2 regions of the Cytobacillus sp. Bva_UNVM-123 genome follow, and region 2 is predicted to be linked to the other one. Evidence: a T-box and tRNA genes for the amino acid it is inferred to sense, from the RefSeq annotation. Region 2 holds a T-box; the other holds one or more tRNA genes.

Region 1 (9,906 bases), 1.7 Mb from region 2:
TGCTTATCTTTATGTGACTGTAAATGTAGCAGGTATTTGGATGGTTAGAAATGTTTACTTAAATGCAGACAGCGCTGGTTTCAACGTATTAAATGGAATTCTTTCAATTATCATGCTTGCACTTGGTGTAGTCATTATTGTAACGGCTATCATTAAATGGACGAATTTATGGAAGATTCCACAAGCAGAATTAGTGGAACGTTCAAAAGCTGAGGTAGCTTAAAAGATAAATATATATCTAAAAGAGAGTGAATATTTGGGTTCAATAAAAATGGGCATCTTGCATCGGGAAATCGACCGATAAGATGCCCATTTTTCTTATCAATTAGGAATGTTTAAGTTTGTTCATGTAAACCTTGAGTATCAGAGTACGAATTACTGAAGCTTTGCTGAAATCGATTTTAGAAAACTAAAGCCAGATAACGTAAGAGAAAGTTTTTTATGTTCGTAAAGAGTTTTCTGTATATAGATGGATAAATTGTCGATCATTAGCTCGTTAAATTGATGTAAGGTTTTTGGTCTGCCTGGTACAGCAACCACCTCTTGAACACTAGGAGCACAGCAAGAGCTTACCTCTAATATTTTTACGGTTAGTTGCCGGCCTTTTGATTCAATCCACATTTTTGATGCGGAATCCATTTCAACTTGCAATTTTCAGCACTCCTATCATCAATAGATTAATTACCACTATAGTATGTATATTCTAAAAATTCAATTGCCATCAATAAAAATAAGAGGGCAGTAAATAATAGAACAAACAGGTGATTTTTTATAAGAAGAAAAATAAACTTAAAAACATATTGACTAGAAATTAATAAGTTGGTATATTGTTAAAAGTCGCTGCTGACACGTTAAATATTTTTTAAAAAAGTGTTGACGTCAAATGCGAAAGATGATATATTAAGAAAGTCGCTTCTGGGCGATAGAGTAAACACAACTTACTAAAATTGATTGCAGATTGAATAGTTTCATTGCTCCTGCGCCGTAGATTACTCGAGGGTGTAACTCCTTAGCTCGTCGCAAGGCTGCACGAAGTAGATTCGAAGAAGGTTATTCATGATGTGATTGAAGTTAGTTGCCTTGTTCTTTGAAAACTGAACGAACAAAAACGTCAACGTTATTCTTTAGTCTTTTTTGAAAAGACAATTTATGAGCTAATCAACTCACTCTTTATCGCGTATTAACGCGCAGTAATATCCTTGCGGATAACTGCCCGTAAATACCCGATTGATTCGACTAACCATCTCGGGGAAAAACATCCCGCGAAGGAAGTCTCATCTTATTGGAGAGTTTGATCCTGGCTCAGGACGAACGCTGGCGGCGTGCCTAATACATGCAAGTCGAGCGAACTTTTGGGAGCTTGCTCCCAAAAGTTAGCGGCGGACGGGTGAGTAACACGTGGGCAACCTGCCTGTAAGACGGGGATAACTTCGGGAAACCGGAGCTAATACCGGATAACTCTTTTCCTCCCATGAGGAAAAGCTGAAAGATGGCTTTAGCTATCACTTACAGATGGGCCCGCGGCGCATTAGCTAGTTGGTGAGGTAACGGCTCACCAAGGCCACGATGCGTAGCCGACCTGAGAGGGTGATCGGCCACACTGGGACTGAGACACGGCCCAGACTCCTACGGGAGGCAGCAGTAGGGAATCTTCCGCAATGGACGAAAGTCTGACGGAGCAACGCCGCGTGAGTGATGAAGGTTTTCGGATCGTAAAACTCTGTTGTTAGGGAAGAACAAGTATCGGAGTAACTGCCGGTACCTTGACGGTACCTAACCAGAAAGCCACGGCTAACTACGTGCCAGCAGCCGCGGTAATACGTAGGTGGCAAGCGTTGTCCGGAATTATTGGGCGTAAAGCGCGCGCAGGTGGTTCCTTAAGTCTGATGTGAAAGCCCCCGGCTCAACCGGGGAGGGTCATTGGAAACTGGGGAACTTGAGTGCAGAAGAGGAAAGTGGAATTCCACGTGTAGCGGTGAAATGCGTAGAGATGTGGAGGAACACCAGTGGCGAAGGCGACTTTCTGGTCTGTAACTGACACTGAGGCGCGAAAGCGTGGGGAGCGAACAGGATTAGATACCCTGGTAGTCCACGCCGTAAACGATGAGTGCTAAGTGTTAGGGGGTTTCCGCCCCTTAGTGCTGCAGCAAACGCATTAAGCACTCCGCCTGGGGAGTACGGCCGCAAGGCTGAAACTCAAAGGAATTGACGGGGGCCCGCACAAGCGGTGGAGCATGTGGTTTAATTCGAAGCAACGCGAAGAACCTTACCAGGTCTTGACATCCTCTGTCAACCCTAGAGATAGGGCTTTCCCCTTCGGGGGACAGAGTGACAGGTGGTGCATGGTTGTCGTCAGCTCGTGTCGTGAGATGTTGGGTTAAGTCCCGCAACGAGCGCAACCCTTGATCTTAGTTGCCAGCATTCAGTTGGGCACTCTAAGGTGACTGCCGGTGACAAACCGGAGGAAGGTGGGGATGACGTCAAATCATCATGCCCCTTATGACCTGGGCTACACACGTGCTACAATGGATGGAACAAAGGGCTGCGAGACCGCGAGGTTAAGCCAATCCCATAAAACCATTCTCAGTTCGGATTGCAGGCTGCAACTCGCCTGCATGAAGCCGGAATCGCTAGTAATCGCGGATCAGCATGCCGCGGTGAATACGTTCCCGGGCCTTGTACACACCGCCCGTCACACCACGAGAGTTTGTAACACCCGAAGTCGGTGGGGTAACCTTTTGGAGCCAGCCGCCTAAGGTGGGACAGATGATTGGGGTGAAGTCGTAACAAGGTAGCCGTATCGGAAGGTGCGGCTGGATCACCTCCTTTCTAAGGAAAATGAAGTAGAAACTTCATAAAAAGACGTCATTTGTTCGTTCAGTTTTGAGAGAACAATCTCTCTTAATTATCTTGCGTAAGTAAGATGAAATAGCTGCTTAACTTTATATTGATTCGTGAATGTAAAGAGTATTTGCTCCTGCGCCACAGCCTATTCGAGGAAGTAATTCTTCAGCTCGTCGCAAGGCAGCACGAAGCTTTATCTAAGAAGCTTATTCACGATGTGATTGAAGTCAGTAGCCTCGTTCCTTGAAAACTAGATAATGAAAGAAGAAGAAAAACCGAGTAATCGCCATTTTAGTATTTCTCTCTATTATTTAATAGAGTAAAAACCAATCACGATAAAAATCGTGAGGGCAATGAGAAGCGAACAGGTCGAGGAAGCGACAGAACGAGCACCGGAACGTACGTAGTTTGTACGTGAGGAGCACAGTGACGGAGCTGACGAAGAGATGTGAAGCTTATCATTGACCGAACAAGGTTAAGTTAGAAAGGGCGCACGGTGAATGCCTAGGCACTAGGAGCCGATGAAGGACGGGACTAACACCGATATGCTTCGGGGAGCTGTAAGTAAGCTTTGATCCGGAGATTTCCGAATGGGGGAACCCGCTGTTCGTAATGGAACAGTATCTTTACCTGAATACATAGGGTAGAGAAGGCAGACCCGGGGAACTGAAACATCTAAGTACCCGGAGGAAGAGAAAGCAAACGCGATTCCCTGAGTAGCGGCGAGCGAAACGGGATTAGCCCAAACCAAGAGGCTTGCCTCTTGGGGTTGTAGGACACTCTACACGGAGTTACAAAGGAATGAGGTAAATGAACAGGTCTGGAAAGGCCGGCCAGAGAAGGTAAAAGCCCTGTAGTTGAAACTTCGTTCCCTCCAGAGTGGATCCTGAGTACGGCGGGACACGTGAAATCCCGTCGGAAGCAGGGAGGACCATCTCCCAAGGCTAAATACTCCCTAGTGACCGATAGTGAACCAGTACCGTGAGGGAAAGGTGAAAAGCACCCCGGAAGGGGAGTGAAATAGTTCCTGAAACCGTGTGCCTACAAGTAGTCAGAGCCCATTAACGGGTGATGGCGTGCCTTTTGTAGAATGAACCGGCGAGTTACGATTACATGCGAGGTTAAGTTGAGAAGACGGAGCCGCAGCGAAAGCGAGTCTGAATAGGGCGAATGTAGTATGTGGTCGTAGACCCGAAACCAGGTGACCTACCCATGTCCAGGTTGAAGTCCAGGTAACACTGGATGGAGGACCGAACCCACGCACGTTGAAAAGTGCGGGGATGAGGTGTGGGTAGCGGAGAAATTCCAATCGAACTTGGAGATAGCTGGTTCTCTCCGAAATAGCTTTAGGGCTAGCCTCATGTAGTAAGAGTCTTGGAGGTAGAGCACTGTTTGGACTAGGGGCCCCCATCGGGTTACCGAATTCAGACAAACTCCGAATGCCAAAGACTTATCCATGGGAGTCAGACTGCGAGTGATAAGATCCGTAGTCAAGAGGGAAACAGCCCAGACCACCAGTTAAGGTCCCAAAGTATACGTTAAGTGGAAAAGGATGTGGAGTTGCTTAGACAACCAGGATGTTGGCTTAGAAGCAGCCACCATTTAAAGAGTGCGTAATAGCTCACTGGTCGAGTGACTCTGCGCCGAAAATGTACCGGGGCTAAACGTATCACCGAAACTGTGGATGGACACCGTATGGTGTCCGTGGTAGGAGAGCGTTCTAAGGGCGTTGAAGCTAGACCGTAAGGACTAGTGGAGCGCTTAGAAGTGAGAATGCCGGTATGAGTAGCGAAAGATGGGTGAGAATCCCATCCACCGAATGCCTAAGGTTTCCTGAGGAAGGCTCGTCCGCTCAGGGTTAGTCGGGACCTAAGCCGAGGCTGAAAAGCGTAGGCGATGGACAACAGGTTGATATTCCTGTACCACCAAATTACCGTTTGAGCAATGGGGGGACGCAGGAGGATAGGGTAAGCGCGCTGCTGGAATAGCGCGTCCAAGCAGTTAGGCTGATAATGAGGCAAATCCCATTATCGTGAAGGCTGAGCTGTGACGGCGAGGGAAATAGAGTACCGAAGTTCCTGAATCCACACTGCCAAGAAAAGCCTCTAGCGAGGTAACAGGTGCCCGTACCGCAAACCGACACAGGTAGGCGAGGAGAGAATCCTAAGGTGAGCGAGAGAACTCTCGTTAAGGAACTCGGCAAAATCACCCCGTAACTTCGGGAGAAGGGGTGCTCATTTGGGTGAATAGCCCGGATGAGCCGCAGTGAATAGGCCCAGGCGACTGTTTAGCAAAAACACAGGTCTCTGCGAAGCCGCAAGGCGAAGTATAGGGGCTGACGCCTGCCCGGTGCTGGAAGGTTAAGAGGAGGGGTTAGCGTAAGCGAAGCTCTGAATTGAAGCCCCAGTAAACGGCGGCCGTAACTATAACGGTCCTAAGGTAGCGAAATTCCTTGTCGGGTAAGTTCCGACCCGCACGAAAGGCGTAACGATCTGGGCACTGTCTCAACGAGAGACTCGGTGAAATTATAGTACCTGTGAAGATGCAGGTTACCCGCGACAGGACGGAAAGACCCCGTGGAGCTTTACTGTAGCCTGATATTGAATTTCGGTACAGCTTGTACAGGATAGGTAGGAGCCTAGGAAGCCGGAGCGCCAGCTTCGGTGGAGGCATCGGTGGGATACTACCCTGGCTGTATTGAAATTCTAACCCGCGCCCCTTATCGGGGCGGGAGACAGTGTCAGGTGGGCAGTTTGACTGGGGCGGTCGCCTCCTAAAGAGTAACGGAGGCGCCCAAAGGTTCCCTCAGAATGGTTGGAAATCATTCGTAGAGTGTAAAGGCACAAGGGAGCTTGACTGCGAGACCTACAAGTCGAGCAGGGACGAAAGTCGGGCTTAGTGATCCGGTGGTTCCGCATGGAAGGGCCATCGCTCAACGGATAAAAGCTACCCCGGGGATAACAGGCTTATCTCCCCCAAGAGTCCACATCGACGGGGAGGTTTGGCACCTCGATGTCGGCTCATCGCATCCTGGGGCTGTAGTCGGTCCCAAGGGTTGGGCTGTTCGCCCATTAAAGCGGTACGCGAGCTGGGTTCAGAACGTCGTGAGACAGTTCGGTCCCTATCCGTCGTGGGCGCAGGAAATTTGAGAGGAGCTGTCCTTAGTACGAGAGGACCGGGATGGACGCACCGCTGGTGTACCAGTTGTCTTGCCAAAGGCATAGCTGGGTAGCTATGTGCGGACGGGATAAGTGCTGAAAGCATCTAAGCATGAAGCCCCCCTCGAGATGAGATTTCCCATAGCGCAAGCTAGTAAGACCCCTGAAAGATGATCAGGTTGATAGGTTTGAGGTGGAAGCGTGGTGACACGTGGAGCTGACAAATACTAATCGGTCGAGGACTTAACCAAAATAATTATGATTACTCTATTTCTTCTTCTTATTATCTAGTTTTGAGGGAATGAAACCTCAACATAATTTGTTTATTAATAAATTATGCAATACATAGCACATTGAATGTTTGCTCCTGCGCCGCAGCATAATTGGAGAAGTAACTCCTCAGCTCGTCGCAAGCCAGCAAGGAAGATGATTCAATGATGTAGGCTTAGTGGCGATAGCGAGAAGGTCACACCCGTTCCCATCCCGAACACGGAAGTTAAGCTTCTCAGCGCCGATGGTAGTTGGGGGCTCTCCCCCTGTGAGAGTAGGACGCCGCTAAGCTTTTATTATTCCGCAGTAGCTCAGTGGTAGAGCATTCGGCTGTTAACCGAACGGTCGTAGGTTCGAATCCTACCTGCGGAGCCATTTTTTCGGTTTTATCTATATGAGCAGGTAGTTTTTATGCTTCCATAGCTCAGCAGGTAGAGCACTTCCATGGTAAGGAAGAGGTCAGCGGTTCGAGCCCGCTTGGAAGCTTACCATAATATTTATAAATGGCCCCTTGGTCAAGCGGTTAAGACACCGCCCTTTCACGGCGGTAACACGGGTTCGAATCCCGTAGGGGTCACCATTTTTGGAAGGCATGCTAAGTGTGCGACATCCTGTCGCAGCGCATACACTAGCACGTTCTGTGCTTCGGAGGATTAGCTCAGCTGGGAGAGCATCTGCCTTACAAGCAGAGGGTCGGCGGTTCGATCCCGTCATCCTCCATTATTGTTTCAGCAGTATTAAAATAGGAAGTACATAATTTATATGCCGGCCTAGCTCAATTGGTAGAGCAACTGACTTGTAATCAGTAGGTTGGGGGTTCAAGTCCTCTGGCCGGCACTGTTCTTTATGCGGTGGGGTAGCGAAGTGGCTAAACGCGGCGGACTGTAAATCCGCTCCCTTTGGGTTCGGCGGTTCGAATCCGTCCCCCACCACCATTTTTTTTAATAAAAACATAAAAAATGGACAAGTTATAATTAGTCCTTTTTATTTTGTAGTTGATTTTTTAGTATCTTACATATTGGGCTATAGCCAAGCGGTAAGGCATCGCACTTTGACTGCGACATGCGTTGGTTCGAATCCAGCTAGCCCAGCCATTTTTTTTTTGCAATTTGCAACAAACACAATTTAGGAAACTATACTTAATACGAGCCATTAGCTCAGTTGGTAGAGGATTTTAAAGGATTACAGCTACGAAGCAAATCTTCCGTGAATGGTAAGTTTTTAAAATCTGCAACAAATCACGCAGGGATTTGGCGCATATTTATCACTGCAAATAAATTTTAGGAAACTATATTTAATACGAGCCATTAGCTCAGTTGGTAGAGCATCTGACTTTTAATCAGAGGGTCGCAGGTTCGAATCCTGCATGGCTCACTTCTATTAGGAAGAAAAGAGGGTGGGGAGAGAAAAACATTTGTTTTTCTCTCCCCACCTTTTGTTTTGGTTAGTAAGAAAGTGTAAAGCAAAATTAAATTCAAATCATATGACTGCTCATGACATTGCATAAGATAAGGAGAAACAAGCTGCCTTATTGCAAAGGTAAATTATGCTAGAAACGTATATATATACACGTTTTTGTTGAGTTGAGTCATTTCTTTATTTAGGGTTAAAATATTAGAAAGTAACAGCGGTTGAAGGGAGTTTTTTTCATGAAGAAGTTGGCCATTATCGGGATGCCTATGGATTTAGGGCAAACGAGGCGCGGTGTTGATATGGGGCCAAGTGCTATCCGTTATGCAGGGGTAAACGAGCGTCTGAAGAAACTATTTGATGATGTGCAAGATTATGGAGATATTCCGATTGGTAGACCTGAAGTTGAAATTGATACCGAATCTAATTTGAGAAACTTACATTTGATTGCTGAAAAAACAGAGCTTCTAGCGATAAAAGTCGATAAAGCGATTAAAGCAAACTCATTTCCTCTCGTTTTTGGCGGGGATCATAGTATTGCGATTGGAACATTGGCAGGAGTAGCTAAGCATTATCAAAACTTAGGTGTGATCTGGTATGATGCCCATGGTGATTTAAATACGGCTGAAACATCCCCAACAGGCAATATACATGGGATGCCCCTAGCAGTAAACCTAGGTATAGGCCACCCGTTATTAACGAATGTCGGTGGGTATGCTCCGAAAATTAAACCAGAGAACATTGTTATAATTGGTGCGCGTTCATTAGATGAAGGTGAACGTGAGCTTATTAAAGAAAAAGGAATTAAAGTTTACACGATGCATGAAATCGATCGTTTAGGCATGACGAAAGTGATGGAAGAAACGATCGACTATTTAAAGAATAAGACAGACGGCGTTCATTTGTCATTAGATTTAGACGGGTTGGATCCACATGATGCACCAGGTGTAGGCACACCAGTCATTGGAGGAATCAGCTATCGTGAAAGCCATTTGGCGATGGAAATGCTCGCTGAAGCACAAATCATTACTTCAGCTGAATTTGTTGAAGTTAACCCAATTTTAGATGACAAAAATAAAACAGCAACCGTTGCTGTTGCTCTAATGGGTTCATTATTCGGAGAAAAACTATTATAATCTTGGCTAATCAGCAGGGACTTTTTATGAAGTTCCTGTTTTTTGTATTCATTTTTACTAAAATAGTTACTTTTTCTACTGGAAAAAGTAAAAAAGGTCAACTATGCTAGTAAATATTTGTTAAAATAGAACTATGTAAATTTTTTTATAAAAAATGAAACCTTTTCCGCTATCGATCGTAATATCGATTAGCCGCACCAGGGCGGAGGTAAGAATAAATGGAGACAATCGTAAAGAAAAGGATTAGGCAGGTTTTAAAAGGCGATCAAGATGCTTATGCAGAAATAATTGAAATATATAAAGATAAAATATTTCAAATTTGCTATAGAATGCTTGGGAATAGACATGAAGCAGAGGATATCGCACAAGAAGCTTTCCTCCGAGCGTATACTAACATAAACAGCTTTAATATAAATTTAAAGTTTTCTTCATGGCTGTACCGAATAGCCACTAATCTTTGTATTGATAGAATCAGAAAGAAAAAGCCGGACTATTACCTGGATGCTGAAGTAGCAGGAACAGATGGATTAACGATGTATTCCCAAATCCCTGCCGAAACAAGGCTTCCTGAAGAGGATGTCGAAAGTCTTGAGCTGAGAGAGACAATTCAAAGAGAAATATCGAAGCTACCGGAGAAATATCGAACGGTTATCGTCTTAAAGTATATAGAGGAATTGTCATTAAATGAAATTAGTCAGATGTTGGATCTACCGTTAGGAACGGTGAAAACAAGAATACATCGTGGAAGAGAAGCATTAAGAAACCAATTGCGATATGTTTAGCTTCAATTGGTTAGAGGTACTATTAAAGGTGAGATAATTGCAAATGTGGATTCAAATCAGTTAAGGTTAAACTTTAGCTGAATAAAATAAATAAGCCTCCGACAGATGTCTCCGATTTTTAAGCTGATTTTCAAATCAGCTCGCAAAAATCTCGGTACATATGTGTGGCAAGGCGAATTTGATTAAAGAGGGTGAGAACTTTGAAGTGTCCAGCAGAAATAATTCTTTATATGCATGAATATTTAGATGAAGAGATCTCAGCCGAAAATGAAAGAGAATTACGGGCGCACTTGCAAAGCTGTAGGG
Region 2 (9,906 bases):
TTAATGACGACAGTCCACGCTTATACAAATGATCAAAAAAACATCGACAATCCACATAAGGATTTGCGTCGTGCTCGTGCTTGTGCCCAATCGATTATCCCAACATCAACAGGTGCAGCAAAAGCGCTATCTTTAGTACTTCCACAATTAAAAGGGAAATTACACGGGATGTCTTTACGTGTGCCGACTTCAAACGTATCACTTGTTGATTTAGTTGTTGATCTTAAATCAGCTGTTACAATTGAACAAATTAATGATGCATTTGTGGCAGCATCAAAAACATCATTACAAGGAATTTTAGATGTTTCTGATGAGCCATTAGTATCGGTGGATTATAACACAAATGAATTTTCTGCTATCATTGATGGATTATCCACGATGGTGATTGGTGAAAATAAAGTGAAAGTCTTAGCGTGGTATGATAACGAATGGGGCTATTCCTGCCGTGTAGTAGACTTGACAAAATATGTTGCTCAAGAGCTTTACAAAACGTCAACAGTAAATATCGGGTAATTGGAATTTATAAAGATCTGCCAAAAAGCGGCAGATCTTTTTTGCTTTATTATTATAGTGCAATTTTCCATTATTCTGAATAGGTAACTCCGTTTTGGCAATGGTATAAAAGATGGAACCTGCGATCCTTTAACAATTTTTTATAAACATATGTTGCAAAAAGAAATCAAACAAAGTATACTAGTCCTCGTGAACTTCTTGAATTTTGGTTAATTATTAGCTACTTAAAGGGTTAGGACCTCTTTGGACTAACTTTCCCCCGTGGTAGTTATAGACCATTGTAAGTATGGAACTTCATTATTATTGTTAAAGGGGGAAATTTGAATATGGAAACAATGGGTCGTCATGTCATCTCTGAATTATGGGGATGCGATTTTGAAAAAATTAATGATTTAGATTTTATTGAGAGAACATTTGTAGATGCAGCATTAAAATCTGGAGCTGAAGTGCGAGAAGTCGCATTTCACAAATTTGCACCTCAAGGTGTAAGTGGTGTCGTTATTATTTCTGAATCGCATTTAACAATTCACAGCTTTCCAGAGCATGGCTATGCAAGCATTGATGTGTATACTTGTGGTGATCTTGATCCTAGCATCGCTGCAAATTATATCGCTGCTGCATTAGGAGCCAAAACAAGTGAGAATATCGAGATTCCACGTGGAATGGGACCAGTTCAAATTAATCAACAAGCAAATGTACGATAATGTTCGAGATTCAGAGGTGTATATTTATTATACACCTCTTTTTATATGAAATTGTTAGGGTTTTTCATAAAAAAATAGTACAATATAAGTATCTATACTTTGAGTGAAAAGGAATCGGAGCTGATTGAATGAAATGTCCTTCATGTCAAAATAATAATACGCGTGTTCTTGATTCCCGTCCTGTAGATGATTATCGTTCAATTCGTCGACGTAGAGAATGTGAGGAATGTAGTTATCGCTTCACAACATTCGAGAAGGTTGAGGAAATTCCGCTTATTGTTGTAAAAAAAGAGGGCACAAGAGAAGAATTTAGCCGAGAAAAGATTCTCCGTGGACTATTAAGAGCTTGTGAAAAGCGGCCTGTTCCACTAAAAGAACTTGAGGAAATTACAGCAAGTATCGAAAAGGAACTTCGCAGTAATGGAGTATCAGAAATAAAAAGTGAATCTGTCGGTGAAATGGTCATGGAAAGATTGGCCAAAATCGATGATGTTGCATATGTGAGATTTGCTTCCGTTTATCGACAATTTAAAGATATTAATGTATTCATTGATGAATTAAAAGAATTAATTAAGAAAGATAGCTAGTACGAAAGTAAATAAACAATGACCAGTCGTGTTGAATGCATGATATTTGAGCTGAAGAATTTCTTTAGCTCTTTTTTTAGCTAGTAGGAAAGTTTAAGATTAAAGTGTGATAAAGTTCAAATAATATTAGCGTTTGTCCCGCATTAACGGGCTGTAAGACCCCCATATCAAGAAGTTGAGCAAATCCCAAAATTTTAAGTGGGGGATCAACAGCCCGTAATTGCCCGATTAGTTTCACTTTATAATACCGCATAAGAAAAGCTAAGGCATTCGCCGAAAAGACATGGCGAACGCCAAGTTTTTCTAACTAAAAAACAGGAGGCTTGGTTAAATGGCCCAGCATTGGCAAGAGATACTACCAATTGATCAATATGTTGTGAACGCCAGTGGGCTTCTGCATGATTATGATCGGAAGGTGTTAACTTTTTTATATCAGCCTTTAATTGGCTCTGCTTGTTTCAGTTTGTATATGACATTATGGGCTGAATTAGAGGAGAATCGCTTATGGTCAACAGCTAACTCCCATCATAGTTTAATGAACTTTATGGAGATGGGATTAAATAAAGTTTATGATGCGCGGATGAAGTTGGAAGGGATAGGATTATTAAAAGTTTACGAAAAAAAAACAGAACATTCCCGGACCTTTATATATGAATTAATTCCACCTTTAACACCAGAGCAGTTTTTTTTAGACGGTATGCTTAATATTTACTTATATCGAAAAATCGGCAAAAATCAATATTTACGATTAAAACGGTTTTTCAGTGAAGAAAAAGTTGAGTGTAAGGAAGACTATCAAGAAGTGACAAAACAATTCCAAGATGTATTTTCGTCAAGTCATTTAGAGTCACTTACATATAACGCTGAAACGAGCGAAATGCTGCAATTAGATGATGAGCAAGTATTTATTGGAAGGCAAGAACCTGAGAGCATTCAAATTACGAATGAGCATTTTAATTTTGACCTTTTGGAAGCGGGCTTGAATGAATCACTCGTTCCGAAAAAGGCATTAACGAAAAAAGTGAAAAATGCCATTAGTAATTTAGCGTTTTTATATGGAATTGACGTTATTCAAATGAAAAACATTGTCATAAGCGCCATTACGGAAGAAAGTGAAATTAACGTTGAAGATTTAAGAAAGTCGGCAAGGGATTGGTATCAGTTTCAATACAATGACAAGCTGCCATCACTTGTTGACCACACACAACCAATGATTCATCAGACACAAAAGGATGAACCAAAGACCAAAGAGGAAGAACTACTTCGATATGTTGAAACGACATCCCCTCGTCAATTTCTTAAAGATATATCTGGGGGGGCAGAACCTTCGAAAGCAGATTTACAAATTGTTGAGGATGTCATGTTCCAGCAAAAGCTACTACCTGGCGTTATAAATGTTCTTTTGCAATATGTTATGCTTAAATCTGATATGAAGCTGACGAAAAGCTATGTAGAAAAGATTGCAAGCCATTGGGCAAGAAAAAAAATAAAAACAGCTAAGGAAGCATTTGAATTAGCGAAAAGTGAGCATAGGCAATATACGGAATGGGCTGATGGGAAGAAAAAAACGACTGCTAATTCTGGCAAAAAGAAAGTCATCCGTACGGAAATGCTTCCAGATTGGTTTGATAAAACAGATGACGAAAGCCATTTACAAAAGCAAAATGAAAGTAAAGAAGAACAAGAATTAAAACAACGTGAGCTAGAGGAAATTTTGAAGAAAATGCGTTCAGGGGGGTGACTGACAGATGGAAAAAATTAATGAAACATTAAAACGACTTTCAGGAAATGAAAGCTTCCGAAAAAGATATGAAGAACAGAAAAGAGAAACATTGAGTCATCCAGATGTATTGACATTCTTAAAAAGCCACGAGGATGAATTAACACAAGATATGATCGATAAAGGTTTGATGAAGCTATATGAGTTTTCTAATCAAAGTAAAGAATGTAATAAATGTTCGAGCTTAGAAGGCTGTGTTAATTTTATGAAAGGATATCATCCTGAGTTGGTGATTCAGCGTGGTACGATTAATATTCATTATGATAAATGCCCGCGGAAGATCATATACGATGAAAAAAGAAAAAATGAAAAGCTTATTCAAAGCATGTATGTCCCAAGGGACATTCTTGAGGCATCCTTTAACTCAATTTACACAGATGGCGAACGAATAGATGCAACGAAAAAGGCTGCTTCCTTTATTATGAACTATGAACAAGGTTCAAGGCAGAAGGGCATTTATTTTCATGGAAAATTTGGCGTTGGTAAATCGTATTTTTTAGGAGCAATTGCGAATGAATTAGCTAGTAAACAAGTTTCATCAATGATTGTTTATGTCCCAGAACTATTAAGAGAATTAAAGAGCTCAATAGCTGATTCAACTTTAAATGAAAAAATTGAGAAGATAAAAAAAGTTCCTGTCTTAATGTTTGATGATATCGGAGCGGAAACGATGTCTAGTTGGACGAGAGATGAGGTATTAGGTCCAATTCTTCAATTCCGAATGCTTGAAAGTCTTCCGACGTTTTTTACTTCCAATTTTGATTTTAAAGAATTAGAACATCATTTATCCTATAGTCAGCGTGGCGAAGAAGAAAAAGTAAAGGCACGCAGGATTATGGAAAGAATAAAATATTTAGCAGAGCCAGTACTTGTGGAAGGGCCTAATCGCAGAAATTAACGATCGTTTAGTCCAAGAATTGCTATGCAGGTGCTTCTGCTTTTCTAATAATAATTGAGTTTACATCTTTGAATTTAGATGAATGTCTAGCTCCAGCACCTAGCGCCTAGTGGACTTCCCTCCCTCTCCCTACGATAAGTCAACATCGACTCGCATACTCGTCGTGTTTCCTTTATCTCAGTCGAGGTCAGTCCAGTCCATACGTCGCTAAGCAGGTGCTTCTGCTTTTCTTAGTCTACTTTGTCCAAATTCCCCATATATATTAAAAGTAAAGATCTTTTAAAAGGGGGGATTTGGTTGATCGAAATCATTTTCCGAAAAAGTGAAGATGCTCAAGATTTGTATCGCCATCTTCAATTTTATTTAGCTTCTTCCGTAGTATCCAATCAAAAAATTCTTCAAATTGAAGATCATCATATAGTGAAAATCATGATCGAGCCGAAGATGAAAAATTTGTTTGAGCAAGTAAAAAAAGTCTTTTTTCAATTTATTGTCAAGCATAAACAAGATGATTGGTTTCGGAGGATTATGGCTGAGTATTATTATCACGATGAAGAAGAGCAGCAGCAAATTTTAGAAATCATCCACTCGATTTTAGAGGGAAGTCGGGTTGAACTAGCTTCATTTGTAAGTGATCTTGAATTTGAAAAAAATATGAAAAATGCCATCAGTCAAATTTTTCAAGAAAACATTGCCTTTTCCTTCGATTCCTTTGTGAAATTTCGGATGCGACCGCTTTTTGAGCAGATGGCAAAATATGTGGAGATTTCTATCGATGAGTATAAGATGGAACAGGAATATCAAATATTTATTCAAACATTACGAGAGTTTTTAAAGGGACGATCTGCAAAATTAAATGTGATTCATTTACTGATTGATGAAGGCATTCATTTTTTTGATGAGTTATTTTACGAAATAAAGCGACCTGAATTATTACGTATGATTGATCGGAAGCTTTTGTTTAATCACCCAGTGTATATAGATTCCGTTACAATCGCTCCCTTGCTTTCTATTGCACCAAAAGTTATTCATCTTTATACAGATGATATGGAACAGCCGCTTGTCAGAACGATTCGCAATATTTTTGAAGAGAGGCTGATGATGGTCCCTATTTCTTGCTTCTATGGCAATAAACAATTAGTTTCATTCCCAGCCGATGAGAAAATATAAAGGGGCTCTTGCAATTCCGAAAATAACGAACTATAATACAGTACATAATATTATTTTGCGATCACTAGTAAAAAGTTATGATGAGGATAACAGTATTCTAAAACGGTTTATAGAGAGGGAAGGCAAGGCTGGAAACTTCCTAACACGATTGAATGCTTACCACCTCTGAACTTCAACTCTAAAATTTGAACATGAATGATGTGAATGAGATTCGCCGATAATCCGAGAGAGCAGACGAAGAGATTCGCCGCTTATCATTCGTCAAAGAGTATGAGTTGACGGTTACAAGCCGTTAAAATGCTACAAGTCATTTTTCATATGAAGAAAAATGAGAAGTAGGGTGGAACCACGTGTTAATGATAACTCGTCCCTTTTTTAGGGACGGGTTTTTTTATTTGTCTTTATAAATTAAGGAGGAAAGAGCATGTCAGAATTAATTAAAGTTTCGTTTCCAGATGGTGCTGTTAAGGAGTTTCCTAAAGGAACGACAACAGAGGAAGTTGCAGGGTCGATCAGTCCTGGATTAAAGAAAAAGGCAATTGCAGGTAAATTAAATGGTCAAATGTATGATCTGCGCCGTCCAATTGAAGAAGATGGTGCGATTGAAATTATCACACAGGATAGTGCTGAAGCATTAGAAATATTACGTCATAGCAGTGCACATTTAATGGCTCAAGCGATTAAACGCTTATATAAAAATGTTAAGCTTGGCGTCGGACCTGTCATTGAAGGTGGATTTTACTATGACATCGATCTAGAAGAGTCCTTAACTCCAGAGGATTTACCGCTTATTGAAAAAGAAATGAAGAAAATAATAAATGAAAACATTGAGATTGTTCGTAAGGAAGTCAGCCGAGAAGAAGCTGTTCAGCTTTTTAAGAAAATAGACGATGAATACAAGCTTGAGCTAATTGAAGCAATTCCAGCAGATGAGACAGTCACTCTATATGAGCAAGGGGATTTTGTTGATCTTTGCCGTGGCGTTCATGTTCCATCAACAGGTAAGCTGAAAGAATTTAAGCTATTAAGCATTGCTGGTGCATACTGGCGTGGCAATAGCGACAATAAAATGCTTCAACGTATTTATGGTACCGCCTTCTTCAAGAAAGAAGATTTAGAAGAGCATCTTCGGTTATTAGAGGAAGCAAAAGAGCGTGATCATCGTAAAATTGGGAAAGAGTTAAGCCTATTCACAAGCTCTCAATTAGTTGGACAAGGCTTGCCTTTATGGCTTCCAAAAGGTGCGACAATCCGTCGAATTATTGAGCGTTACATTATCGATAAAGAAGTAAGCTTAGGCTATGATCATGTATATACTCCTGTTATGGGGAGTGTTGACCTTTATAAAACTTCAGGACACTGGGCGCACTACCAAGAGGATATGTTCCCAGTAATGGATATGGATAACGAACAGCTTGTCTTACGTCCAATGAACTGTCCTCACCATATGATGGTGTATAAAAGCAGTATGCATAGCTATCGAGAGCTGCCAATTCGTATTGCTGAGCTTGGAACGATGCATAGATATGAAATGTCAGGTGCGCTATCAGGATTACAGCGTGTTCGGGGGATGACTTTGAATGACGCACATATATTTGTTCGCCCAGATCAAATTAAAGAAGAATTTAAACGTGTCGTTAATTTAGTTCTTGCTGTATACAAAGATTTTGATCTTAATGATTATACTTTCCGTCTTTCTTATCGTGATCCCGCTGATACGGAGAAATATTATGATGATGATGTAATGTGGGAAAAGGCTCAATCCATGTTAAAAGAAGCAATGGATGAACTTGGTCTTGACTATTTCGAAGCAGAAGGGGAAGCAGCATTCTACGGTCCAAAGTTAGATGTACAAGTAAAAACAGCTTTAGGAAAAGATGAGACATTATCAACTGTTCAGCTCGACTTCTTATTGCCTGAGCGCTTTGATTTATCCTATGTTGGTGAAGATGGCAAGCCACATCGTCCTGTTGTTATTCACCGTGGCGTTGTTTCAACAATGGAACGCTTCGTTGCTTTCTTAGTTGAAGAATATAAGGGGGCGTTCCCAACTTGGCTTGCACCTGTTCAAGTTCAAGTCATTCCAGTTTCACCAGATGTGCATTATGATTATGCAGAACAAGTGCAAGATATGCTAAAAGCAGCAGGTTTTCGAGTGGAGCTTGATTCCCGCAATGAAAAAATCGGCTACAAAATTCGAGAAGCTCAAATGCAAAAAATCCCTTATATGCTTGTAGTCGGGGATAATGAAGTAGCAGAAAAAGCAGTCAACGTTCGTAAATATGGTGAACAAAAATCAGAAACTGTATCTTTTGACCAATTTATTGAGTCATTGAAGGATGAAGTGAAATTTTAAAGAGAGACAAGCTTTGGCGAAAATTACTTGCATAATTCCGATTCTTTTGTTACAATTTTTTTCGTTGAATAAAAAAAGTTCGTTTGACATGAAAACATCTTTTGTGGTATAGTAGCTAAGGTAATTGAATACAAATTGAGGAAAGAAGAAGCACCCGCTTCTCACCTGATTGACGCATAAGCAGTTGGCAGGTTTTACGTGAACATTTTCTGTTTAATTTTGTCCGTAAAGTGTGGGTGTTTATCATCCACACTTTTTTATATGGTTAAAATGTCTGCTCACATCTTGTCTAGTTGTGCAGAAATGTTATGTATACTTGCGAACAGCTTTTAATCTGGTGCAACCAAATATTGTGTTCGCATTTTAAACCTTGGAGGTGTCTAACTATTAGCAAAGATATGTTGTTAAACGAGGGTATCCGCGCTCGAGAACTTCGTCTTATTGACCAAAATGGCGAGCAATTAGGAATTAAATCCAAAAATGAAGCATTGGAAATTGCTTCACGAGTAAATCTTGATGTTGTTCTAGTCGCACCAAATGCAAAACCGCCTGTAGCCCGGATAATGGATTATGGAAAGTTTAAGTTTGAGCAGCAGAAAAAAGAAAAAGAAGCTCGTAAAAACCAGAAGATTATTAGTATTAAAGAAGTTCGTCTTAGTCCAACAATTGATGAGCATGATTTTAATACAAAACTTCGCAATGCTCTTAAATTCCTTGAAAAAGGGGATAAAGTAAAAGCATCCATCCGATTCAAAGGACGTGCCATTACTCATAAAGAAATCGGTCAACGTGTTTTAGTTCGTTTTGCCGAGGCTTGTAATGAAGTAGCGACTGTAGAATCTTATCCAAAAATGGATGGTCGAAGCATGTTTATGGTGCTAGCACCAAAAAATGAAAAGTAAGAGGAGGATTTCCAAATGCCAAAAATGAAAACTCACCGCGGCGCTGCTAAGCGTTTCAAAAGAACAGGTTCTGGAAAACTTAAGCGTTCACACGCATATAGAAGTCATATGTTCGCAAATAAAACTCAAAAGCAAAAGCGTAAACTTCGCAAAGGAACTCTTGTTTCTTCAGGCGATTACAAACGTATCCGTTTCTTATTAGTAAATGTTAAGTAATATCCGATATTAGGAGGGAAATCATATGCCACGTGTAAAAGGCGGTACAGTTACTCGCAAACGTCGTAAAAAAGTTCTTAAATTAGCTAAAGGTTATTTCGGTTCAAAACATACATTATATAAAGTTGCTAACCAACAAGTAATGAAATCATTAATGTATGCTTACCGCGACCGTCGCCAGAAAAAACGCGACTTCCGCAAACTTTGGGTTACTCGTATTAACGCAGCAGCTCGTATGAACGGTCTTTCTTACAGCCGTTTAATGCACGGATTAAAGCTTGCTGGTATCGAAGTAAACCGCAAAATGCTTTCTGAATTAGCTATTGCTGACGAAAAAGCATTCGCAGAATTAGCATCAGTTGCAAAACAAAACTTAAGCAAGTAATAAGAAAAGCTGAAGCCATTCTCATTTTTGAGGATGGCTTTCTGTTATTTTGGCTCTGTTAAAGAAAAATATTGATTCTTGCATATGTTGATTGGAGCGGAAGGTGCGAGACTCCTGCGGGAGGAAGGGACAAGGGAAACCCCGCAGGTGCGATAGCGCCGAGGAGGCTCCCGGACCGCCCGCGGAAAGCGAGCAGCCTGGAGCGGAAATCAACAAACATGTTTAACAGCGCTTTTTTTTGAAATAATTGATTTGTTTTTTACTATTTAGTACTTTTAAATTAAATACTAGTAGATTATTAATATATCTTAACGAACAAATTAAAAATAAAGATCACGAAAGGATACAAATATGCTCACAGCGCTTATGACTTTGTTCATTGTGATGAACCTTGT

The links. A T-box is a leader RNA that pairs with one kind of tRNA and senses whether it is charged. The one in region 2 lies ahead of thrS (threonine--tRNA ligase), so its partner is inferred to be a tRNA-Thr.
Region 1: it encodes a tRNA-Thr, which carries the amino acid that the T-box ahead of thrS (threonine--tRNA ligase) is inferred to sense. The anticodon was not compared.

The regions. Positions count from the first base shown of each region.
Region 1 covers NZ_CM177772.1:195,771-205,676, forward strand. The annotation lists gene KDN24_RS01065 (carbon starvation CstA family protein) at 1-223, shown strand, start outside; gene KDN24_RS01070 (CC/Se motif family (seleno)protein) at 376-651, opposite strand; rRNA gene KDN24_RS01075 (16S ribosomal RNA) at 1,280-2,829, shown strand; rRNA gene KDN24_RS01080 (23S ribosomal RNA) at 3,318-6,253, shown strand; rRNA gene rrf (5S ribosomal RNA) at 6,447-6,563, shown strand; tRNA gene KDN24_RS01090 (tRNA-Asn) at 6,573-6,647, shown strand; tRNA gene KDN24_RS01095 (tRNA-Thr) at 6,686-6,758, shown strand; tRNA gene KDN24_RS01100 (tRNA-Glu) at 6,778-6,852, shown strand; tRNA gene KDN24_RS01105 (tRNA-Val) at 6,920-6,992, shown strand; tRNA gene KDN24_RS01110 (tRNA-Thr) at 7,037-7,109, shown strand; tRNA gene KDN24_RS01115 (tRNA-Tyr) at 7,123-7,207, shown strand; tRNA gene KDN24_RS01120 (tRNA-Gln) at 7,292-7,366, shown strand; tRNA gene KDN24_RS01125 (tRNA-Lys) at 7,574-7,646, shown strand; gene rocF (arginase) at 7,922-8,818, shown strand; gene sigW (RNA polymerase sigma factor SigW) at 9,037-9,600, shown strand; gene KDN24_RS01140 (zf-HC2 domain-containing protein) at 9,801-9,906, shown strand, end outside.
Region 2 covers NZ_CM177772.1:3,692,895-3,702,800, reverse strand. The annotation lists gene KDN24_RS18960 (glyceraldehyde-3-phosphate dehydrogenase) at 1-513, shown strand, start outside; gene speD (adenosylmethionine decarboxylase) at 840-1,217, shown strand; gene nrdR (transcriptional regulator NrdR) at 1,346-1,804, shown strand; gene KDN24_RS18945 (replication initiation and membrane attachment family protein) at 2,136-3,545, shown strand; gene dnaI (primosomal protein DnaI) at 3,553-4,482, shown strand; gene ytxC (putative sporulation protein YtxC) at 4,780-5,652, shown strand; T-box leader at 5,721-6,027, shown strand; gene thrS (threonine--tRNA ligase) at 6,077-8,008, shown strand; ribosomal protein L20 leader region at 8,145-8,273, shown strand; gene infC (translation initiation factor IF-3) at 8,407-8,910, shown strand; gene rpmI (50S ribosomal protein L35) at 8,926-9,126, shown strand; gene rplT (50S ribosomal protein L20) at 9,152-9,511, shown strand.